3 regions of the Gordonia sp. p3-SID1431 genome follow, and region 3 is predicted to be linked to each of the others. Evidence: riboswitches for the same ligand, from Rfam matches in the RefSeq annotation. Region 3 holds a riboswitch; each other region holds the start of a gene.
What was found. A riboswitch is a leader RNA that binds a small molecule or an ion and turns the genes downstream of it on or off. The one in region 3 is predicted to bind thiamine pyrophosphate.
Positions count from the first base shown of each region.

Region 1: another riboswitch for thiamine pyrophosphate. It lies ahead of M4D77_RS18690 (TenA family protein); the one in region 3 lies ahead of thiO (glycine oxidase ThiO).
Region 2: another riboswitch for thiamine pyrophosphate. It lies ahead of thiC (phosphomethylpyrimidine synthase ThiC); the one in region 3 lies ahead of thiO (glycine oxidase ThiO).

Region 1 covers NZ_JAMBDT010000088.1:9,053-15,443, forward strand. The annotation lists gene nusG (transcription termination/antitermination protein NusG) at 65-931, opposite strand; gene secE (preprotein translocase subunit SecE) at 1,002-1,475, opposite strand; tRNA gene M4D77_RS18660 (tRNA-Trp) at 1,515-1,587, opposite strand; gene M4D77_RS18665 (fused (3R)-hydroxyacyl-ACP dehydratase subunits HadA/HadB) at 1,834-2,931, opposite strand; gene rpmG (50S ribosomal protein L33) at 3,026-3,193, opposite strand; tRNA gene M4D77_RS18675 (tRNA-Met) at 3,287-3,360, opposite strand; tRNA gene M4D77_RS18680 (tRNA-Thr) at 3,382-3,454, opposite strand; tRNA gene M4D77_RS18685 (tRNA-Tyr) at 3,572-3,652, opposite strand; TPP riboswitch at 3,808-3,903, shown strand; gene M4D77_RS18690 (TenA family protein) at 3,891-4,601, shown strand; gene M4D77_RS18695 (ABC transporter substrate-binding protein) at 4,598-5,623, shown strand; gene M4D77_RS18700 (ABC transporter permease) at 5,598-6,391, shown strand, end outside; gene M4D77_RS18705 (ABC transporter ATP-binding protein) at 6,385-6,391, shown strand, end outside.
Region 2 covers NZ_JAMBDT010000001.1:158,018-164,408, forward strand. The annotation lists gene egtD (L-histidine N(alpha)-methyltransferase) at 1-119, shown strand, start outside; gene M4D77_RS00835 (LLM class flavin-dependent oxidoreductase) at 100-1,164, opposite strand; gene M4D77_RS00840 (SHOCT domain-containing protein) at 1,359-1,748, shown strand; gene thiD (bifunctional hydroxymethylpyrimidine kinase/phosphomethylpyrimidine kinase) at 1,837-2,757, opposite strand; gene thiC (phosphomethylpyrimidine synthase ThiC) at 2,757-4,445, opposite strand; TPP riboswitch at 4,453-4,542, opposite strand; gene M4D77_RS00855 (GNAT family N-acetyltransferase) at 4,762-5,109, shown strand; gene M4D77_RS00860 ((2,3-dihydroxybenzoyl)adenylate synthase) at 5,275-6,391, opposite strand, start outside.
Region 3 covers NZ_JAMBDT010000036.1:18,344-24,734, reverse strand. The annotation lists gene M4D77_RS11345 (hypothetical protein) at 1-249, opposite strand, end outside; gene M4D77_RS11340 (NUDIX hydrolase) at 599-1,081, shown strand; gene M4D77_RS11335 (hypothetical protein) at 1,086-1,469, opposite strand; gene thiE (thiamine phosphate synthase) at 1,786-2,496, opposite strand; TPP riboswitch at 2,545-2,654, shown strand; gene thiO (glycine oxidase ThiO) at 2,651-3,715, shown strand; gene thiS (sulfur carrier protein ThiS) at 3,712-3,924, shown strand; gene M4D77_RS11315 (thiazole synthase) at 3,983-4,771, shown strand; gene M4D77_RS11310 (ABC transporter ATP-binding protein) at 4,843-5,826, shown strand; gene M4D77_RS11305 (ABC transporter permease) at 5,823-6,391, shown strand, end outside.

The DNA of each region.
Region 1 (6,391 bases), on a different contig from region 3:
TGCTTGTTTCCTTGCGAATTCACGCCCGCTGGAGACGTGAAAGTTCTGGGTTGGTGGTCCGGCCCTAGATCTTCTCGACCTGGTTGAACCCGAGCTCGACCGGTGTCTCGCGACCGAAGATCGACACGAGGACCTTGACCTTGCGCTGCTCGGCGTTGACCTCGCTGATCGACGCGGGCAGCGTGGCGAACGGGCCGTCCATGACGGTGACCGACTCGCCGACCTCGAAGTCGACCTCGATGACGTTCGACGCGGCGGCAGCTGCGGCCTCCACGCCCTCGGCAGCGGCACCGCGCGACGCGGCGGGCTTCTTGGCCTCGGTCCGCGGCATCAGGAACTGCAGCACCTCGTTGAGCGAGAGCGGCGACGGCTTGCTGGTCATCCCGACGAAGCCGGTGACGCCCGGCGTGTTGCGCACGGCGCCCCACGACTCGTCGTTGAGCTCCATGCGGACGAGGATGTAACCCGGCAGCACCTTGCGGTTGACCTTCTTGGGCTGGCCGTTCTTGATCTCGGTGACCTCTTCGGTCGGCACCTCGACCTGGAAGATGTAGTCGCCGACGTCGAGGTTCTGCACGCGGGTCTCGAGGTTGGCCTTGACCTTGTTCTCGTAACCGGCGTAGCTGTGGATCACGTACCAGTCGCCGGGCGCGCGCCGGAGCTGCTTGCGCAGTTCCTCGACCGGATCGACCTCCGCCTCTTCAACCAGGGCCTCTTCGACAGGGGCCTCGCCAGCGGCGGCCTCGTCAACCGGGACCTCGTCGGCATTCTCGGAGACGGTGTCCTCGTCACCCTCGACGACCGCGTCGTCGGCGACCGCGTCACCCTCGGTGTCCACCGCGTCGGTCACGGCCGCGTCGACAGCGTCGACGTCGGCAGCAGCCACGTCGACGGAATCGGTCGAGGCGAGTTCGTTCTCCGGGGTGCTCACTGCAGCCCACGCTCCTTATGGTTCATCTGGCGGTCGTGTTCCTCGTCGCCGGCCGAGCCCACCGCGTGGGTCAGCCGAACAACCAGAGCACGCCCTTGGCGAAGGCGAGGTCGAGGCCGGCAATGAACGCGGTCATCACGATGACGAACACGAGCACGACGATCGTGTAGGTGATCATCTCGCGCCGCGTAGGCCAGATGACCTTCTTCAGCTCGGCGACGACCTGCGTCAGAAAGACCCAGATCCGTACGAACGGATTCCGGCTCTCCTCGGCAGACGCCTTCTTCTTGGTCTTGCGTTCCTTGACGGCGACCGACCCCGTGTCGGAGTCGGCGTCACCGTCGGTTGCACCCGCCGCCGAGCGACGTCCGCGAGCCGAGCGCTTACCGGACGGACGCAGCTCCTTCGCGGCTTCGGTCGACGTGCCGTCGTCCGTACCCGCGTCGGTGGCCTCGTCGCGACCGTCGAGCTCAGCCGCAGCCGAATCGGCCGCAGAACCCTCTGCGGCGTCTTTGGCGCGGGCGGCCCGGTCTCGCTTGCTCAACTTCGCGGTCCTCTCGTCAGCGTGTGCCCTTCACCAGGGCAGGGGCGACAGGACTTGAACCTGCAACCTGCGGTTTTGGAGACCGCTGCTCTGCCAATTGAGCTACGCCCCTTTGCGACGCCCGCCACCGGAGTGGTCGGCGTTGCCGTCCTTCTCGATCCGGCCTCGCGGCCCGTCGACGTTTCGTCGCCGACAAAACCAACGCGCCACCCTATGGGTAGCGCGCAAGTCTGAATCAATCAGACACTTCAGTGTAGATCACCGGGGCGGTGGACCCAAAACGGGCTCGCCTCCGCTCCCCCGACGACCGTACACGCCACCCGTCCGTGAGCCGCCCGAACGGCTCGCGACCGGTCGATCAGTTGAACTGGATGACGGCCTGCGCGCGTCCGAAGATGCGGCGATCGCCCTGCTTGGCGGTGATGGCGATGGTCCCGCGGCGGGTCGCGGGATCGAGCGACTTCACCTTGCCGGTGAAGTCGACGGCCGCGCTGTCGTCGGCCGGGACGTACACCGGGCTGGTGAAGCGCACGTTGTACTCGCAGAAAGCCGCCGGGTCACCGATGAACTCGGAGACGAAGCTCGCGCCGAGCCCCATCGTCTGCATGCCGTGCGCGACGACGTCGTCCATGCCGGCCGCGTTCACGACGTGGTCGGAGAAGTGGATCGGGTTGGGGTCGCCGGCCACGCCCGCATAGTTCGCGAGATTGCCGCGCGTCAACAGGTAGCGCTTGGGCGTGAGTTCCTGACCCACCGTGAGCGTGTCGAAGTCGACGGCACCGAAGGCGCCCGGCGACTGCGTCGGGTCGGGGAGGTCGTAGCGACCCGCCTTCGGCTCGACGGTGTGCCCGGATTCGCCGATGGCGTCGACCTTGATCATCACGTGGTCGAGGGACGCCTCGAGTTCGGGGTCGACGTCCATACCGGGACGCGCCGCCAGGGAGGTCCACGTGGTCATGACCGGCTCGTCGTGCTGGTTCCAGATGACGTTCTTGGTGACCATCAGGTCGATCATCTCGGGACTGCTCACATGCCGGAACGACTCGAGCGAGACGTCGCAGATCAGGCGGTCCCCGACCTTCATCGGCTGGTGGTAGACCAGCCGCTGGTCGGTCTGCATGATCTGCCACATGTCGTAGCCGGTGACGACGTCTTCGAAGAGCTTGCGCTGGGCGATGATCCCGAGCACCGACACGTAGGTGGGCGCGGCGATCAGGCGGTCGTGGCCGAAGGCCCGGGCGCCCTCCTCGCTCCAGTGGGTCGGGTGCGCATCCTGCACCGCCATCGCGTGCTTACGGATCTCCTCGCGGCCGATCTCGTAATAGTCGTCGACCGTGTAGTGGAAGCCGACGAGGCTCTGCGTGTGGGCGGCGATCTCGTCGGGGGTCGGCTTCGCACCACCGCTCGACGCCTCGTCCGGACGATCCTGGATCTCGGCTCCGCTTACCTGTGACATTGAGCTCTACTCCTTCGGCCGACACAGCAAGACGGGCTGCCTCATCGAGAGGCAGCCCGTTGCTGGTGGTACTTCGAAACGGCCGACGACGGCGTCAGCGCGATTCCTTGTGCCCCTGATGCTTGCCGCAGTTCGGGCAGAACTTCTTGATCTCGAGGCGATCGGGATCGTTGCGGCGGTTCTTCTTCGTGATGTAGTTACGGTGCTTGCACACCTCGCAGGCCAAGGTGATCTTGGGGCGAACATCTGTTGAGGAGGCCACTTGATTGCCTTCTTTCGGGTGGTACGTGGTCGGGTTCGGAAGTTCCCTCAGGGCTTGCGACCCTTGCGCTCGGTTCCGGTCGGACCCGATGTGTAGCGGTGGAGGGACTCGATCCCTCGACCTCACGATTATGAGTCGTGCGCTCTAACCAGCTGAGCTACACCGCCCCGCGGACTTCTCGTCCAGCGAGCCCCCTGACGGAATCGAACCGTCGACCTTTTCCTTACCATGGAAACGCTCTGCCGACTGAGCTAAGGGGGCGTGCCCCGGGCGGTTGCGCCCGAGAGCCTTAACGAGGTTACACACTCGCGTCTGCGCTAGACAAATCGCTGGTCGGAGACCGTCTGTAGAGCAGTTTCGCGAGATTGGACCACGCCGTGGCAGGTATAGGATTCGAACCTATGTAGCTTGCGCGACGGATTTACAATCCGCTCCCTTTGGCCGCTCGGGCAACCTGCCGTGCCGCTCTTCCGGCCACCGTGACGGCCGTACGAACAACGCCGTGAAGAATACAACGAACACCGCATCAACGCGCAAACCGGCTGGTCAACAGGCCGGGACATGGTCGTGGCACAGGCGTCCCACCGCGACCCCCACTCCTGCTACTGTGGCTGCGTTCTGACACGGGGTGCTCCGCGACGCGGGGGCTGAGATGAGACCCGAGAACCTGTCCAGGTAATGCTGACGAAGGGATGTCATGTCTGTGCATGCGCACGTGCCGGTCTCCGGCCGATTCTCCGACCACCTCTGGGAGGAGACGAAGGGGTTGCGGACGGCGATCGACGACCTCGAGTTCCTGCGGCGGCTCGGCGACGGGACGCTGCCACTCGAGGTGTTCCGCACCTACATGGAGCAGGACTCGCTGTACCTCGCCGGGTACGCGAAGGCCCTCGCCATCCTGGCGTCGAAGTCCCCCGACCCGCAGACCGCGGGGTTCTGGGCGAACTCGTCGGCCACCGCGGCCACCGTCGAGTCGGCGCTCCACGGCGACCTGCTCAACGGCGGCCAACTGCCGCCGCGTGAGGGCGAACCCGAGCCGTCGCCGGCGTGCCTGGGGTACGTGTCCTACCTGACGGCCGTCGCCGCGACCGAGTCGTATGCGGTCGGCGCGGCCGCGGCCCTGCCCTGCTTCTGGATCTACGCGGAAGTCGGCCGGGCCCTGGCCGCGAGTGCCGCCCAGGTGCTCGCCGCCGACCCGAACCACCCCTACGCGCAGTGGGTGACCACCTACGACGCCCCGGAATTCCAGGAATCCGCCTCGCGGGCAAGGGAACTCGTGGACGAGGCCGCGGCGCACGCCGGCGAGCGGGAGCGGGCCGCGATGGCCACGGCGTTCACCGTCGCCACCCGGTTCGAGCTTCTGTTCTGGGACACCGCGCTGAACCCGCAACCGTGGCCCGCCGCATGAGCGCCCGCGCGCGCCGCCTCCTCACCGTGCTCGCCGCCGCGGTCGTCGCGTCGTCGGCGATCACCGCGTGCGGTTCGGGCGCCGGTTCGGACGGCAGCATCCGATTCGCGCTCGACTGGTCCCCGAACACCAACCACACGGGCTTGTTCGTGGCGCAGCAGCGCGGCTGGTTCGAGGAGGCCGGACTCGACGTCGAGATCCTGCCGTACAACAACACCGCCGTGGACACCATCGTGGACGCGGGCAACGCCGAGTTCGGGATCAGCACCCACAACTCGTCGACCTTCTCGCGGGCATCGGGCGCGCAGACCATCTCCGTGTTCGCGCCGCTGCAGAAGTGGGCCACCGGCATCGGTGTCCGCGCCGATCGCCGCGACATCACGAGCCCGAAGGACCTCGACGGGAAGACATACGCCGGTTTCGGCGACCCGGGCGAGGAGAAGACCCTCGAGCAGGTGATCCGAAACGACGGCGGCACCGGCGAGTTCACCTCGGTGACCCTCGGAACCTCGGCATACGAGGCGGTCTACTCCGGTCAGGCCGACTTCACCGTCTCCTATCTCGCGTGGGAGGGCATCGAGGCCGAGCATCGCGGAACCCCGATGAGGTACTTCCACTACACCGACTTCGGATTCCCGGAGGCATACGCGATCGTCGTCGACGCCAACGAGGACTGGCTGGCGGACAACCCGGACCGCGCGGCGGCCTTCGTGACGGCGCTGCAGCGCGGTTACCAGGCGGCGGCCGACGACCCGGACGCGGCGGCCCGCGACCTCCTCGCCGCCAACCCCGGTGCGTTCAACGACGAGCAGTTGGTGTTCGAGAGCCAGCGCATGCTCGCCGGTCAGTACATGAAGGACGCCGACGGCCGGGTCGGGCGACAGACGCTCGAACAGTGGGCCGGGAACTCCGGGTTCCTGTACCGCAGTGGTCTGCTGACCGGCCCGGACGGGGCGCCGCTCACGACCGAGCCGGACTGGTCGACGTACTTCACCAATGACTACCTCGACACCCCTCGGTAGCACCGGCCTGCGTCGCATCGCGCCCGCGCTCGTCGCGGTGGTCGTCCTGGTGGCGGTCTGGCAGGTCTACGTCGACGTCAGCGGGATCCGGCCGCAGGTGCTGCCGTCGCCGTCGCGCGTCGTCGCGCAGGGTTGGTCGCACCGCGCGGAGATCGGGGTGCACGCCGCGGCGACGCTGCAGGTGACCCTGATCGGGTTCACGGTCTCAATGGTCCTGGCCTGGCTGCTGGCCATCGTCGTCGACTTCTCGCCGGCGCTGCGACGGGCGTTCGTGCCGTTGTTCGTCGCCTCCCAGACCCTGCCGATCATCGCGATCGCACCGCTGATGATCATCTGGTTCGGCTTCGGCCTACTCCCGAAGGTGCTGGTCATCGCCCTGGTCACGTTCTTTCCGGTGGCGATCGGCCTGATCGAGGGATTCGCCGCCACCGACCGCGAGGCCGGCGCGCTGATGCGCAGCATGGGGGCCACCCGCCGCCAGGTCTTCCGGTACGTGCGGCTCCCGTCCGCGCTACCGAGGTTCTTCACCGCGCTGCGGATCGGCATCACCTATGCGGTGGTGGGCGCCGTGTTCGCCGAGTACGTCGGCGCCACCCAGGGGCTCGGCATCTACATGAGCCTGCAGAAGAACTCGTTCCGCACCGACCTGGTGCTCGCGGCAGTGCTGGTGACCGCGCTCCTGAGCGTCACGCTGTACCTGCTCACCTTCGCCGTCGAGCGGGTCGTCGCGCCCTGGGCCCGCGCCGAGGACCGGAACCACCATGACTG
Region 2 (6,391 bases), on a different contig from region 3:
TCAGCACCAAGTTCCAGCCGGGGGCGCTCGCGGAAGAACTCGAGTCGGCCGGACTGTCCGTCGTGTCGGCGTGGACCGATCCCGCGGGCGACTTCCAGCTCACCCTGACCCGACGCTGAGCAGTTCGCGCACCCGCGGGATGACCTGCGTCCCATAGAGCTCGACACTGCGCATGAGCTCGGCGTGGCCGAGTGTCCCGTGCGAGTACTTCAGGTCGAATCGGCTCAGTCCCAGAGCTTGGACGGTCGACGCGATCTTGCGGGCAACGGTGTCGGGCGACCCGACGTAGAGCGAGCCGCCGGGTCCGGTCGACCGCTCGAACTCGATGCGGGTCGGGGGCGGCCAGCCGCGTTCGCGACCGATGCGTCCGACGTACTCGCGGTAGTGCGGCCACAGGTCGTCGCGTGCCTGCGCGTCGGTGTCGGCGACATGTCCCGGTGAGTGCACGCCGACGGGCATCAGCGGCTTGTCCATCTCGCGCAGGGCGCGGTGATAGAGATCGACGTACGGCTTGAAGCGCAGTGGGTCGCCGCCGATGATCGCGAGCATGAGCGGCAGGCCGTACGACGCGGCACGTACCACCGACTCCGGGCTGCCGCCGACCGCGATCCACGTCGGCAGGGGCGGGTTCTCGAGTTCGGGGTAGACCGTCTGGGACTGCAGAGGACTGCGCGTGGAACCCGACCAGGAGACCGGTCGGCCGGTGCGCAGTTCGGCGAACAGGGCCAGCTTGTCGCTGAACAGTTCCTCGTAATCGGAGAGGTCGAAACCGAACAGCGGAAACGACTCGGTGAACGACCCGCGCCCGAGGATCACCTCGGCACGACCCGACGACAACGCATCGACTGTCGAGAACCGCTGGAACACGCGGATCGGATCATCGGAACTCAGGACGGTGACGGCCGAACCGAGACGCATCCGGGTGGTGCGCGCCGCGATGGCGCCGAGTACGACCTCGGGTGCCGACACCGCGTAGTCGTCCCGGTGATGCTCACCGACACCGAGGAAGTCGACGCCGACCGTGTCGGCGAGGATGGCCTGCTCGAGCAGATCGCGCAGGGTCTGCGACCCCGAGCGCAATGTGCCGTCGGGTTCGGCGGTGATGTCCCCGAACGTGTCGAGACCGAGCTCGACCTTCTCGATACCTACCGGGTGAGATTCCATGTCGCCCTTCGCGAAGTTGTGATCGTGAGGGGCGAAATCGGAGGAATTGCGCCCGCAATGGTCTTTTCACACGATTTCACGAACATCTTTCCAGTTCGTCACGGTGTCGAGGTCGGTGCTGTGTAATGCTTCATAACGGTTCATGTGCTCGGCTCTGAACTCGCCGATTTCTTCTAGACAAGGGAGACACTCCGATGTGGGATTCATTCTGGGACTTCATCTGGTACACGATCGTCATCTTCGCGTTCGTGGCCTACCTGATCGTCCTGTGGCACATCATCAGCGACCTGTTCCGGGACAAGGCCGCGTCGGGCTGGCAGAAGGCGGCCTGGATTGTCTTCTTGATCTTCCTCCCGTACCTCACCGCCATCGTGTACCTGCTCGCCAAGGGCAAGGGGATGGCCGAGCGTCAGCGTGAGGCCTACAGCGAGGCCAAGCAGGCGTCCGACGAGTACATCCGGTCCGTCGCAGGCACCTCGCCGACCCAGCAGATCGCCGACGCGAAGAACCTGCTCGACTCGGGCGCGATCACACCTCAGGAGTTCGAGCACTTGAAGAGCAAGGCCCTCAGCGGAACCGCCTGACGGTCCCTCGACACAGACAACGCTCCCCGATGGCGCCGGTCGCCGTCGGGGAGCGTTGTCTGTTCTCCGGTTCGGGACCGGCGTCGCGTCAGTCCGCCGACCCGGCGCCCACACGCCACAGCGGATTGACCGGACCGTGGCCGGCGCCCAGTGGATACGCAGCGGCCAGGCAGCGGGTCACCCAGTCCTTGCCGAAGCCGACCGCCGCGGGAACGTCGTGCCCGTGGGCCAGCGCGCATGCGATCGCGGCGGCGAGGGTGTCGCCGGCGCCGTGGTCATGCGGGGTGTCGATGCGTTCGTGGCTGAGCTCGATGAACTGGTCGCCGTCGTAGAGCAGATCGGGGGAGTGGTCCGAGCTTCGCAGGTGCCCGCCTTTCACCAGCGCCCAGCGCGGCCCGAGATCGAGCAGCGCCCTGGCCGCGTCGCGTTGCGACGCGGTATCGGTGACCTCGATCCCGGTGATCAGGCGAACCTCGTCCAGGTTCGGGGTCACCACCGTCGCGAGGGGAAACAGGCTGTGCCGCAGGGTGTCGAGTGCCGAGTCGGCGAGCAGCTGGTTGCCGTGCATCGACGCGCACACCGGATCGACCACCAGCGGAACGGATGTGTCCCGGCCGATACCGCTCGTGCGGCACTGCTCGACGATGGCCTCGATGATGGGCGCCGACGCGAGCATCCCGGTCTTCGCCGCGGCCACACCGATGTCACCGGACACGGAGTCGATCTGCGCCGCCACGGTCTGCGGTGAGATCTCCTCGAACCCGCTCACGCCCACCGAGTTCTGGACCGTCACCGCGGTCACCGCGACACACCCGTGCACCCCGAGCAGGGCGAAGGTGCGCATGTCTGCCTGTATTCCCGCGCCCCCGCCGGAGTCCGAACCAGCGATGGTCAGGACCCGTACCGGGGCCGTTCCGGGCGGTGACAGCGGGAGTCCCGTGTAGGCCTGTTCGTCGACCGTGCGCTGATTCGCGTCGACTGTGCGTCGTCGTGCGTCGTCTGTGCGCATCAGGCGCCGCCGGTCGTCTGGAGCGGGAGGTACACGCGGTTACCGGCCTCGGCGAACTCGGCCGACTTCGCGGCCATGCCCTCGGCGATAGTCCGGTCGATGTCGTCCGCGGTGACGAGACCGTGCTCCTCGGCGTAGGCGCGGACGTCCGCCGAGATCCGCATCGAGCAGAACTTGGGTCCGCACATCGAGCAGAAGTGGGCGGTCTTCGCGGGCTCGGCGGGTAGCGTCTCGTCGTGGTATGCGCGCGCGGTGTCGGGGTCGAGGGCGAGATTGAACTGGTCGGTCCAGCGGAACTCGAAGCGCGCCTTGCTCAGTGCGTCGTCGCGTTCCTGTGCCCGCGGGTGGCCTTTGGCCAGGTCGGCCGAGTGCGCCGCGATCTTGTACGTGATCACGCCGACCTTGACGTCGTCGCGGTCCGGAAGTCCTAGATGCTCTTTCGGAGTCACGTAGCACAGCATCGCGGTGCCGGCCTGAGCGATCATCGCCGCGCCGATGGCCGAGGTGATGTGGTCGTAGGCCGGCGCGATGTCGGTGGCGAGCGGACCCAGGGTGTAGAAGGGGGCCTCCTCGCACAGCTCCTCCTCCAGGCGCACGTTCTCGGCGATCTTGTGCATCGGGACGTGCCCGGGGCCTTCGATCATGACCTGCACACCATGCGATTTGGCGATCGCGGTCAGCTCGCCGAGAGTGCGGAGTTCGGCGAACTGGGCCTCGTCGTTCGCGTCGGCGATCGATCCGGGGCGCAAGCCGTCGCCGAGGGAGAACGTGATGTCGTAGCGGCGGAAGATCTCGCACAACTCGTCGAAGTGCGTGTACAGGAACGACTCCCGGTGGTGCGCGAGACACCAGGCCGCCATGATCGAACCGCCGCGCGAGACGATGCCCGTCACCCGCTTCGCGGTCAGCGGAACGTAGCGCAGCAGGACACCGGCATGGACGGTCATATAATCGACGCCCTGCTCCGCCTGCTCGATGACTGTGTCGCGATACAGTTCCCAGGTCAGCGAGGCGGGATCGCCGTTGACCTTCTCCAGCGCCTGGTAGATCGGAACCGTCCCCACGGGGACCGGCGAGTTACGCATGATCCACTCGCGGGTGGTGTGGATGTCGGCGCCGGTCGAGAGATCCATGATCGTGTCGGCGCCCCAGCGGGTGGCCCACACCATCTTCTCGACCTCGTCGGAGATCGAGCTGCGCACCGCCGAATTACCGATGTTCGCATTGACTTTCACCGCGAAGTTCTTGCCTATGATCATCGGTTCGGACTCGGGGTGGCGGTGGTTGGCCGGGATGACCGCGCGGCCGATGGCGACCTCCGACCGGACCCGTTCGGCGTCGACGCCCTCCCGGGCGGCGATGAACCGCATCTCGTCGGTGATGATGCCGGCACGCGCCCAGGCCAGCTGGGTGCTCGCGCCGTCGATCGGGTCGGGCCGATGCCAGCTGTCGCGGGTGGGGGTGAGGCCCTTCTCGACGTCGATGTGCGCCGCCGTATCGGTGTAGGGGCCGGAGGTGTCGTAGACGTCGAGGTGTTCGCCGTTGGTGAGCTGGATTCGACGCTGCGGCACACGCAGGTCGTCGACGGCGAGGTAGTGCTTGGCGCTGCCCTCGATCGGGCCGAGGGTCAGGAACCCGGAATCGGCGGGTGCGCTGCTGTTGCGGGTGGTGGATACACGTGTGCCCATGGCTGGTCTCCCTACGCCGGCATTACCCGGACAGGTTCGAGCGGTCGGCGACCGCCCGTCGCCATCTCAGCCCTCGGTCATCGTGAGAGCCCCCGCGGTGTGTAGTTGTCGTGCGTCCGCCACCCTACATCGCATCGTCCGGTCGGGTCGTGCGGGTGGGGAAGACCGTATCGATTTGCGACGATCACACGATCGGGGTCGGCAGTTACGGTTCCGTAAGGTACCGTGTGACCCGGATCACAGGGGTGGCGCTGTCGCGTGTGGCAGGTACGCGCCGGTGATCCGATGTCCGCGATCACGAGGTGAGGAGGGTCGGGTGCTACGCAAGCATCGTCAGCGACCACCACAGTCGGCAAAGTCCATCCTGCAACAGATCTCGCAGGTGGTACACAATCCCGACCGCGACCGATTCGAACTCTGGGTCGCCGGCGACCTGGTCGGCGTGCTCGGTTATTCGACCGAGTCGGCGGACGGTCAGACCACCATCACCGTGCTGCACACCGTGCTCTACGACGAATACAGCGGACACGGACTCGCCACGCGACTCACCCGTAGCGCCGTGCAATACACCCGCGAACAGGGTGCCCGCCTCCGGCCGGTGTGCACGTTCACCAAGCGCTACCTCGACAGCCATCCCGGGATCGTGCCGCTCGCGCCGGTGTGATCCGAAGGTAAGCCTCGGCGGCTCCAGAACATTCCTCGCCGGACCCTTCGAGGCTCGTCGCTATCGCTCCTCGCACCTCAGGGAGCAGGGGTTATGCGCTTCTTTCGGATTAGAGGGAGCGGTGGTCGCGCTCGCGCCGGTGTGAGGAACGGGCTCCGACTCGGCTCAGCCCGCCGACGGCTCCGACAGCAATGTCTCGCGGAGCACCTTTTTGTCGATCTTGCCTACTGCGGTGACCGGCAGTGTCTGCACGACGCGGACCACGTCGGGCAGTTTGAAGGACGCGAGACCGCGTTCGGCGAGGAACGTACGGATCGTCGCCAGCTCGAGCGGTCGGGCCGGGGGGTGTTCGTGCGAGAGCACGACTGCCGCACAGATCTTCTCACCGAGCGCATCGTCGGGCAGCCCGACCACCGCGACCTGCCGGACCGAATCGTGGGCGAGGAGGTTCTCCTCGACGTCGTCGGCGGCGACGTTCTCCCCGGCGCGCACGATGGTGTCCTTGATGCGGCCGGTCACGGCCAGGTGCCCCGACGGCAGCCGGGTGACCTTGTCCCCGGACCGGTAAAACCCGTCCGGTGTGAAGGACTTCTCGTTGTGGGCAGCGGCGCGGTAGTAACCGCGGATCGTGTACGGGCCGCGTACCAGCAATTCACCTTCTGTGCCGTCGGGGACGTCGGCGCCGTCCTCGTCGACCACCCGCACCTCGTCGAGCTCCGACATCGGCGCCCCCTGCACCTGCTGGACCAGGTCGCGTGGGTCGTCGGTCCGGGTGTAGCAGATCAGCCCCTCGGCCATGCCGAAGACCTGCTGGACGACGGGGCCGAGGGCCGCGTCGAGGGCGACGGCGTCGGACTGGGCCAGTTTGGCGCCGCCCACCTGCAGCAGGCGCAGGGAGCTGATGTCCGCCGGCTCCCACTCGGTCGCCGCGCACCAGAGTTGCGCGAGCGCGGGGACGAGCGCGGTCACCGTGACGCGGTGCCGCTCGATGAGGTCGAAAGTGTTGTCCGGGCTGGGGTTGTCGGCGAAGACGACGTGGCCGCCCGCACCGAAGACGCCCAGTATTCCCGGGCAGCACAGCGGAAAGTTGTGCGCGGCCGGCAGGGCGACGAGGTAGGTGTCGTCGGCGGTGAGGCCGGCGACGTCCGCGGACAGCCGGGCGTTGAGGTCGTAGTCGTCGTGCGTGCGCGCGATGAGTTTCGGCAGTCCGGTGGTGCCCCCCGACACGAGGAACAGGGCGGGTAGCCCGGCGTCGGGGGCAGCCGGGAGCTCGACCGAGGCG
Region 3 (6,391 bases):
TGATGCGTACAGGCCGGTGCTCAGACAGCCGAGCGCCAGGATTCCGCAGATGATGATCAGCTTGCCCGGGGTCGTGACGGCGAAGTGGCGCAGGGTCTGGAACGGGGACTGGGCGCGTTCCCGGGCGGTGGCGACGAGTTCGCGTCGGTCGGCGAGCACCTGGCGGATCGGGGGTGAGGCCTGCGCCGGACGGATCGTGCGACCGCCACGCGTCAGCGCCGTCCGCACGGAGGACGCGTCGCCGGTCACCTACCTGATCCCTTCTCGAACGCTGGATCGTCTCCGGTGCGGTCCTACGGTCACCGGTTCCCCGTTCCGGATTCGCGTGACCGGGCGATCAACGTCAGGGGTTGTGTCATCTGGGTCATCGTTCACCGGGTCGTGCGTGTTTCACCCTATGTCATCGTGCCGGGTTCCTCCCGAGTCGACCGGCGCCGCGCCGCCGACCTCGGCGGTTCGCGCGTGCCGGGTGCTCGCCGACGGCACCTCGTGGTTCCGAGCCGCGATGAGAGGGCTTCGCGGTCTCCCTGGCAGGTGTTGCGCATCTCACTTACGGTGGAGGCACCCGGTCGGGGCGACCGGGTTGCGAGGAGGCGTGGTGCGCGGCGACGGCGACGGCTGGGTGATCGATCCCGATGGTTCTCGATATTGGGGTATCCACGGTGCGGCAGGCCTCCTGCTGCGCGCGCCGCTGCCGGACGGATCGACCGGGGTGCTTCTCCAACACCGCGCCGCGTGGTCGCATCAGGGCGGCACGTGGGCGCTGCCCGGCGGGGCCCGCGACTCGCACGAGGGTGCCATCGACACCGCGATCCGCGAGGCCGAGGAAGAAGCCGGGATCACCGCCGACGATCTGCGCGTCGTCGCAGCGGTCGTCACCCTCGAGGCGCCCGGCGGATGGACCTACACGACGGTCATCGCCGAGACGGACTCGCCGGTCCGCACGGTCGCCAACTTCGAATCCACGGAACTGCGATGGGTCGACGAGAAGCGCGTCGATCAACTACCGCTGCACCCCGCGTTCGGACTCGCGTGGCCCGTCCTCCGCGACCGGATCGCGATGTTGGATCCCCAGAGCTGAGCCCTCACACCCCGGCGCGGTCGGACTCGAGCAGTCGGTTCGCGCCGGCGACCAGCGCGTGGACGTTCGCCTCGTCGCTGCTCGCGCCCTCACCGACGGCCCAGGCCTGCCGGCCGTCGTGCTCGCACAGCAGGAACGTCGTGACCAGGCCGTCGACGACCCGCTGGTGCAATCGGACGATCTGAACCGGGGCGCCGACGTCGTAGAGGATCGAGGTCATCGCACCGACGGGGCCGGCGGCGACGGCGCTGCGGGACATGATGCGGTCGGCGATCGCGAGCGTCGCGCGGCACTCGACCAGGTCGCCCGAGCACGGGACGGCAGAGAAGGAGCCCAGCCGGATCGTGCCGCCACGGGAGTACTCGTCAGTGAATTGCTGCCAGGTCATCCCGGCGGCCTCCTCGTGCATCCCGGGGGGAAGCGGGCGGCCGAAACGTGCGGCGACGTGGTCGCCGCCGTGCCGGTCGTCGCGCTCGGTCCACGAACAGGATCGACGAGGTAGATGAAGAGGGTGCATCTCGAAAACCGATTTCGGTCGAAGAACGGATGACCGACTGGAGAGCGCAACCGACCCGCAGCGGGGGGTCGGTCAGATTCAGACCCCGCTGCGGCGGGTTACGAGAACGCTCGTGATGCACAACATGATCGGTCCACCATAGACCCGCGACACCGACCGGGCAAACGTGTTTCCGCGAGGCGAACCGCTAGAGCATCCCGGCGAGCTCGGTGGCTGCGGCGGTCGGGTCGGCGGCCGCGGTGATGGCCCGCACGACGACGATGCGCCGCGCCCCGAGCGCGGTGACCTCCCCGACGCGGCCGGCGTCGATACCGCCGATGGCGAACCACGGCTTGGCTGATTGTGTTGCGGCCGTTGAGGACACGAGGTCGAGGCCGGCTGCGGCGCGGCCCGGTTTGGTGGGGGTGGTCCAGCACGGACCGACGCAGAAGTAGTCGACGTCGTCGTCGGCGATCGCGGCGGCAGCCTGCTCGGGGTCGTGGGTCGAGGCGCCGATGACGACGTCCGGTCCGACGATCCGGCGGGCCGCCGACGGCGACAGGTCGCCCTGTCCGACGTGCAGGACATCGGCCCCGGAAAGCGCCGCGACGTCGGCGCGGTCGTTGACCGCCAGCAGGGCACCGTGCGCGTCGGCGACCGTCCGCATGCCCGCGAGGATCTCGAGTTCCTCGCCCGCCTCCAGGGTCCCGAACTCGCGCTCACCCGGCGAGTTCTTGTCGCGCAGCTGCACGATGTCGACGCCGCCCGCGAGCGCCGCGTCGACGAAGTCGAGCAGATCACCGCGTTCGCGCCGGGCGTCGGTGCACAGGTACAGGCGGGCCGTGGAGAGCCGCCGGCGACGGTCCGTCGCGGAGCCGGGGTCCGTCGACGCGGAGCTGGTGCGGTTCGGGGTCGTCACGCCGACCAGGCTAACCGGACCCCCGACGCCCCGGCGTAGGGTGGATCGCACGAACACACGGGAGTCCGGATCGGCCGGGCTGAGAGTGCGGACAGATTCCGCTGACCGTCGAACCTGATCCGGGTCATTCCGGCGAAGGGAGGTGATTCCCAGCGTGGACTCCCCACCGCAGCGCCCTGCCCACCGCGCCCTGACGGTCGTCGGGGGCGGTGTCATCGGGCTGACCTGTGCGCTCACCGCGGCCGACGCCGGATGGCGGGTTCGCGTCCTCGACGCCGGCACCGACGAGCGCGCGTCCTGGGTCGCCGGCGGCATGCTCGGTTCACTCGGCGAGGGTCATCCCGGCGAGGACGCGTCCCTGGCCCTCTCGGTCGAATCGGTCCGGCTGTGGCCGGCGCTCGTGAAGCGGCTCGACGACCCGGGTGTCGTCACCGCCACCGACTCGCTGTTCGTCGCGGCCTCGGCCACCGACATCGAGTACCTGCGGCATCTCGCCGATTTCGTCTGGGCCGGGCAGCCCGCCACCGATGCCGCGCTGCAGTCGGTGACCGGCCGCGACATCCGGACCCTGGAACCGTCGCTGAGCTCTCGACTGGTCGGTGGCTACCGCGCGGTCGGCGAGTGGTCCGTCGACAACCGGCGGCTGCTCGAGGCGTTGCGCGCCGCCGCGACGTCGGCGGGTGCCGAGTTGGTCTCCGCGCGCGTCGAATCCCTGGCCGATCTCGACGACCTCGGTTCCGACACCCAGATCCTGCTCGCCGCCGGACTCGGCACCGCGGCCCTCTGGCCGGACGTGGACCTGCATGCGGCGAAGGGGGAGATCCTCCGCCTGCGCCGCACGCGCTGGTCGGTGCCGCCGCCCGGCCACGTCGTCCGGGCACGCCTCCACGGGCGGGCCGTGTACCTGGTGCCGCGCGAGGACGGAGTCGTCGTCGGCGCCACCCAGTACGAGGCCGAGGGGACGGCCGACCGCGCGCCGCAAGCCGGTGGGGTCGCGGATCTGCTCGCCGACGCGATCGAGGTCTTCCCCGGGCTGCGGACCTACGAACTGACCGAAGCGGGGGCCGGTCTGCGGCCGTGCACCGCGGACGGATTGCCGATCGTCACCCGTGTGGACACACGAACGGTCGTGGCGACCGGGCACGGGCGCAACGGGATCGTCCTCGCCCCGGGCACCGCCGCCCGCGTGCTGTCGATTCTGGAAGGAGCAGAGGAATGAGCATCAGCGCGAACATCACCGTCAACGGCAAGAGCGTCGACGTCGGCGCCGACACGTCGGTGCGCGACGTCGTCATGGGGCTGGGGTTGCCGGACCGGGGGATAGCGGTCGCGGTGGACGGCGCGGTCGTCCCGCGCGGCCGCTGGGACCGGCACACGATGACCGACGGTGCCGTCGTCGAGATCGTCACGGCGGTGCAGGGTGGCTGAGCTCGCCGATCTGAAGCCCGACGCCTCGCGGGCCGAGCAGAAGTCCGGCGACGAGACGATCCCGGATGCGGACCATCTGCGCATCGCCGGTCGCGACTTCTCGTCGCGACTCATCACCGGTACCGGCGGCGCGTCGAATCTCGCGACCCTGGAACGGGCGCTGGTCGCGTCGCGGACCGAGTTGACCACCGTCGCGGTTCGGCGCGTCGACGCGGCCTCGGGCACCGGGGTCTTCGATCTGCTGCGCCGGCTCGACATCGCCGTTCTGCCCAACACCGCGGGCTGTCACACCACCGCCGAGGCGGTCCTGACCGCCCAGCTGGCGCGCGAGGCGTTCGAGACCGACTGGGTGAAGCTCGAGGTGGTCGCCGACGAACGCACCCTGATGCCCGACGCCATCGAGCTCGTCGACGCCGCGGCCGCGCTGGTGGCCGACGGTTTCGTCGTGCTGGCCTACACGAACGACGATCCGGTCCTGGCCGCGCGACTCGCCGATCTCGGGGTGGCGGCGGTGATGCCCCTCGGGTCGCCCATCGGGACCGGACTCGGAATCCTCAACCCGCACAACATCGAGATGATCGTCGACGACTGCCACACCCGCTTCGACGACCCGCTGCCGGTCATTCTCGACGCGGGCATCGGGACGGCGAGCGACGCGGCCCTGGCGATGGAACTCGGTTGCGACGGCGTGCTGCTGGCCACGGCGGTGACCCGGGCGGAGAATCCCGAACTGATGGCGACGGCGATGCGGCACGCGGTGGCCGGGGGCCGACTGGCCGCGCGAGCGGGCCGGATCCCCAAGCGCTTCTGGGCGCACGCGTCCTCGCCCGGGCGCGACCGGGACTGACGCGCGATCCCGCGACCGGCCATCCGAACGACAGACCGGGCCGCTCCGGATTCGGCGGCTATGGTCGAGGCGTGTTGCAGGTAGCGAATCTGACGAAGGACTTCGGCGGTCAACGCGCGGTCGACGACCTCACCTTCGAGGTGGGGCCGGGACGGGTCACCGGTTTCCTGGGGCCCAACGGTGCGGGCAAGTCGACGACCATGCGGATGATGCTCGGACTCGACCGCCCGACATCGGGCACGGCGACGATCAACGGGCAGCGCTACCGGGACCTCGAGCATCCGCTGCGGCAGGTCGGTGCGCTGCTCGACGCCCGGTGGGTGCATCCCAATCGCAGTGCGCGGTCCCACCTGCGGTGGCTCGCGGCGAGCAACCGGATCCCGGCCGCCCGCGTCGACGAGGTGCTCGAGACGGTCGGGCTCACCTCGGTGGCCAAGAAGCGCGCCGGCGGCTTCTCGCTCGGTATGTCGCAGCGGCTCGGGCTGGCGGGTGCCCTGATCGGCGACCCGCACACACTGCTGTTCGACGAGCCGGTCAACGGCCTCGACCCGGAGGGCATCGTGTGGATCCGCGGGTTCATGCGCAAGCTCGCCGCGGAGGGGCGGACGGTGTTGGTGTCGAGCCATCTGCTCACCGAGATGTCGCTCACCGCAGACCATCTCGTCGTCATCGGGCGCGGCCGGCTGATCGCCGACTGTTCGGTGGCGGAGTTCACCGGGCGGGCCCGGCAGTCGGTGCGGGTGCGCGGCCCGCAGCTCGAACAGTTGCACGCCGCGCTCGCGGCGGCGGGGCTGAATCCCGCGCCGGGCGACCCGGATGCCCACGGGCGCCCGGTGATGCGCGTGCCGGACACCACGACCGATCGGGTCGGCGACCTCGCCGCCGCCGCGGGCATCACCCTGCACGAACTCGCCGCCGAGTCGGCGTCACTGGAAGAGGTCTTCATGTCGATGACGGCGCACGCCGTCGACTACACCGCCGTCGACAACCGCGCCGTCCACGACCCCGACGCCCACAACCGGGCCGTCGGGAACCACGGGGGAGTGAACCGGTGATCGCCGCGATCAACGCCGAACGGATCAAACTCGCCAGCACCCGGTCGCCGTATTGGTGCCTCGGCGTCGTCGTGGTGCTGGGCCTGGGCTTCGCGGTGCTGCTCGGCGCCATCGCCGGCGGTTCCAACGGCAGTCCCGGTGAGACCGACACCCTGACCGACGACTTCCTGCTCGGCGTCAACCAGTTCGGGGTCGCGGTGCTCGCGATCATGGCGATCCTGGGCGTCACCACCGAGTATCGCTTCGGCACGATCCGACCGACGTTCGCGGCGATCCCGCGTCGGCCACAGGTCCTCCTCGCGAAAGCGGTCGTGTTCGGCGGACTCTCGTTCGCGGTGGTGGCCATCGTGTCCGTCGTCGCGGTCGTGGCGGCGCAGGTGCTCGCCGGCGTCGGAGTCTCGCTGACCGGACCCGAGACCGTCCGGCATCTCTGGGGGACGCCGGTTTTCGCGATGCTGTGCGCGCTGATCGGCCTCGCGGTGGGTGCGTTGGTGCGGCATTCGGCCGGTGCGGTGGCGATCGTGCTCGTCTGGATGCTGGCCCTCGAGCGGATCGTGTCGGTGCT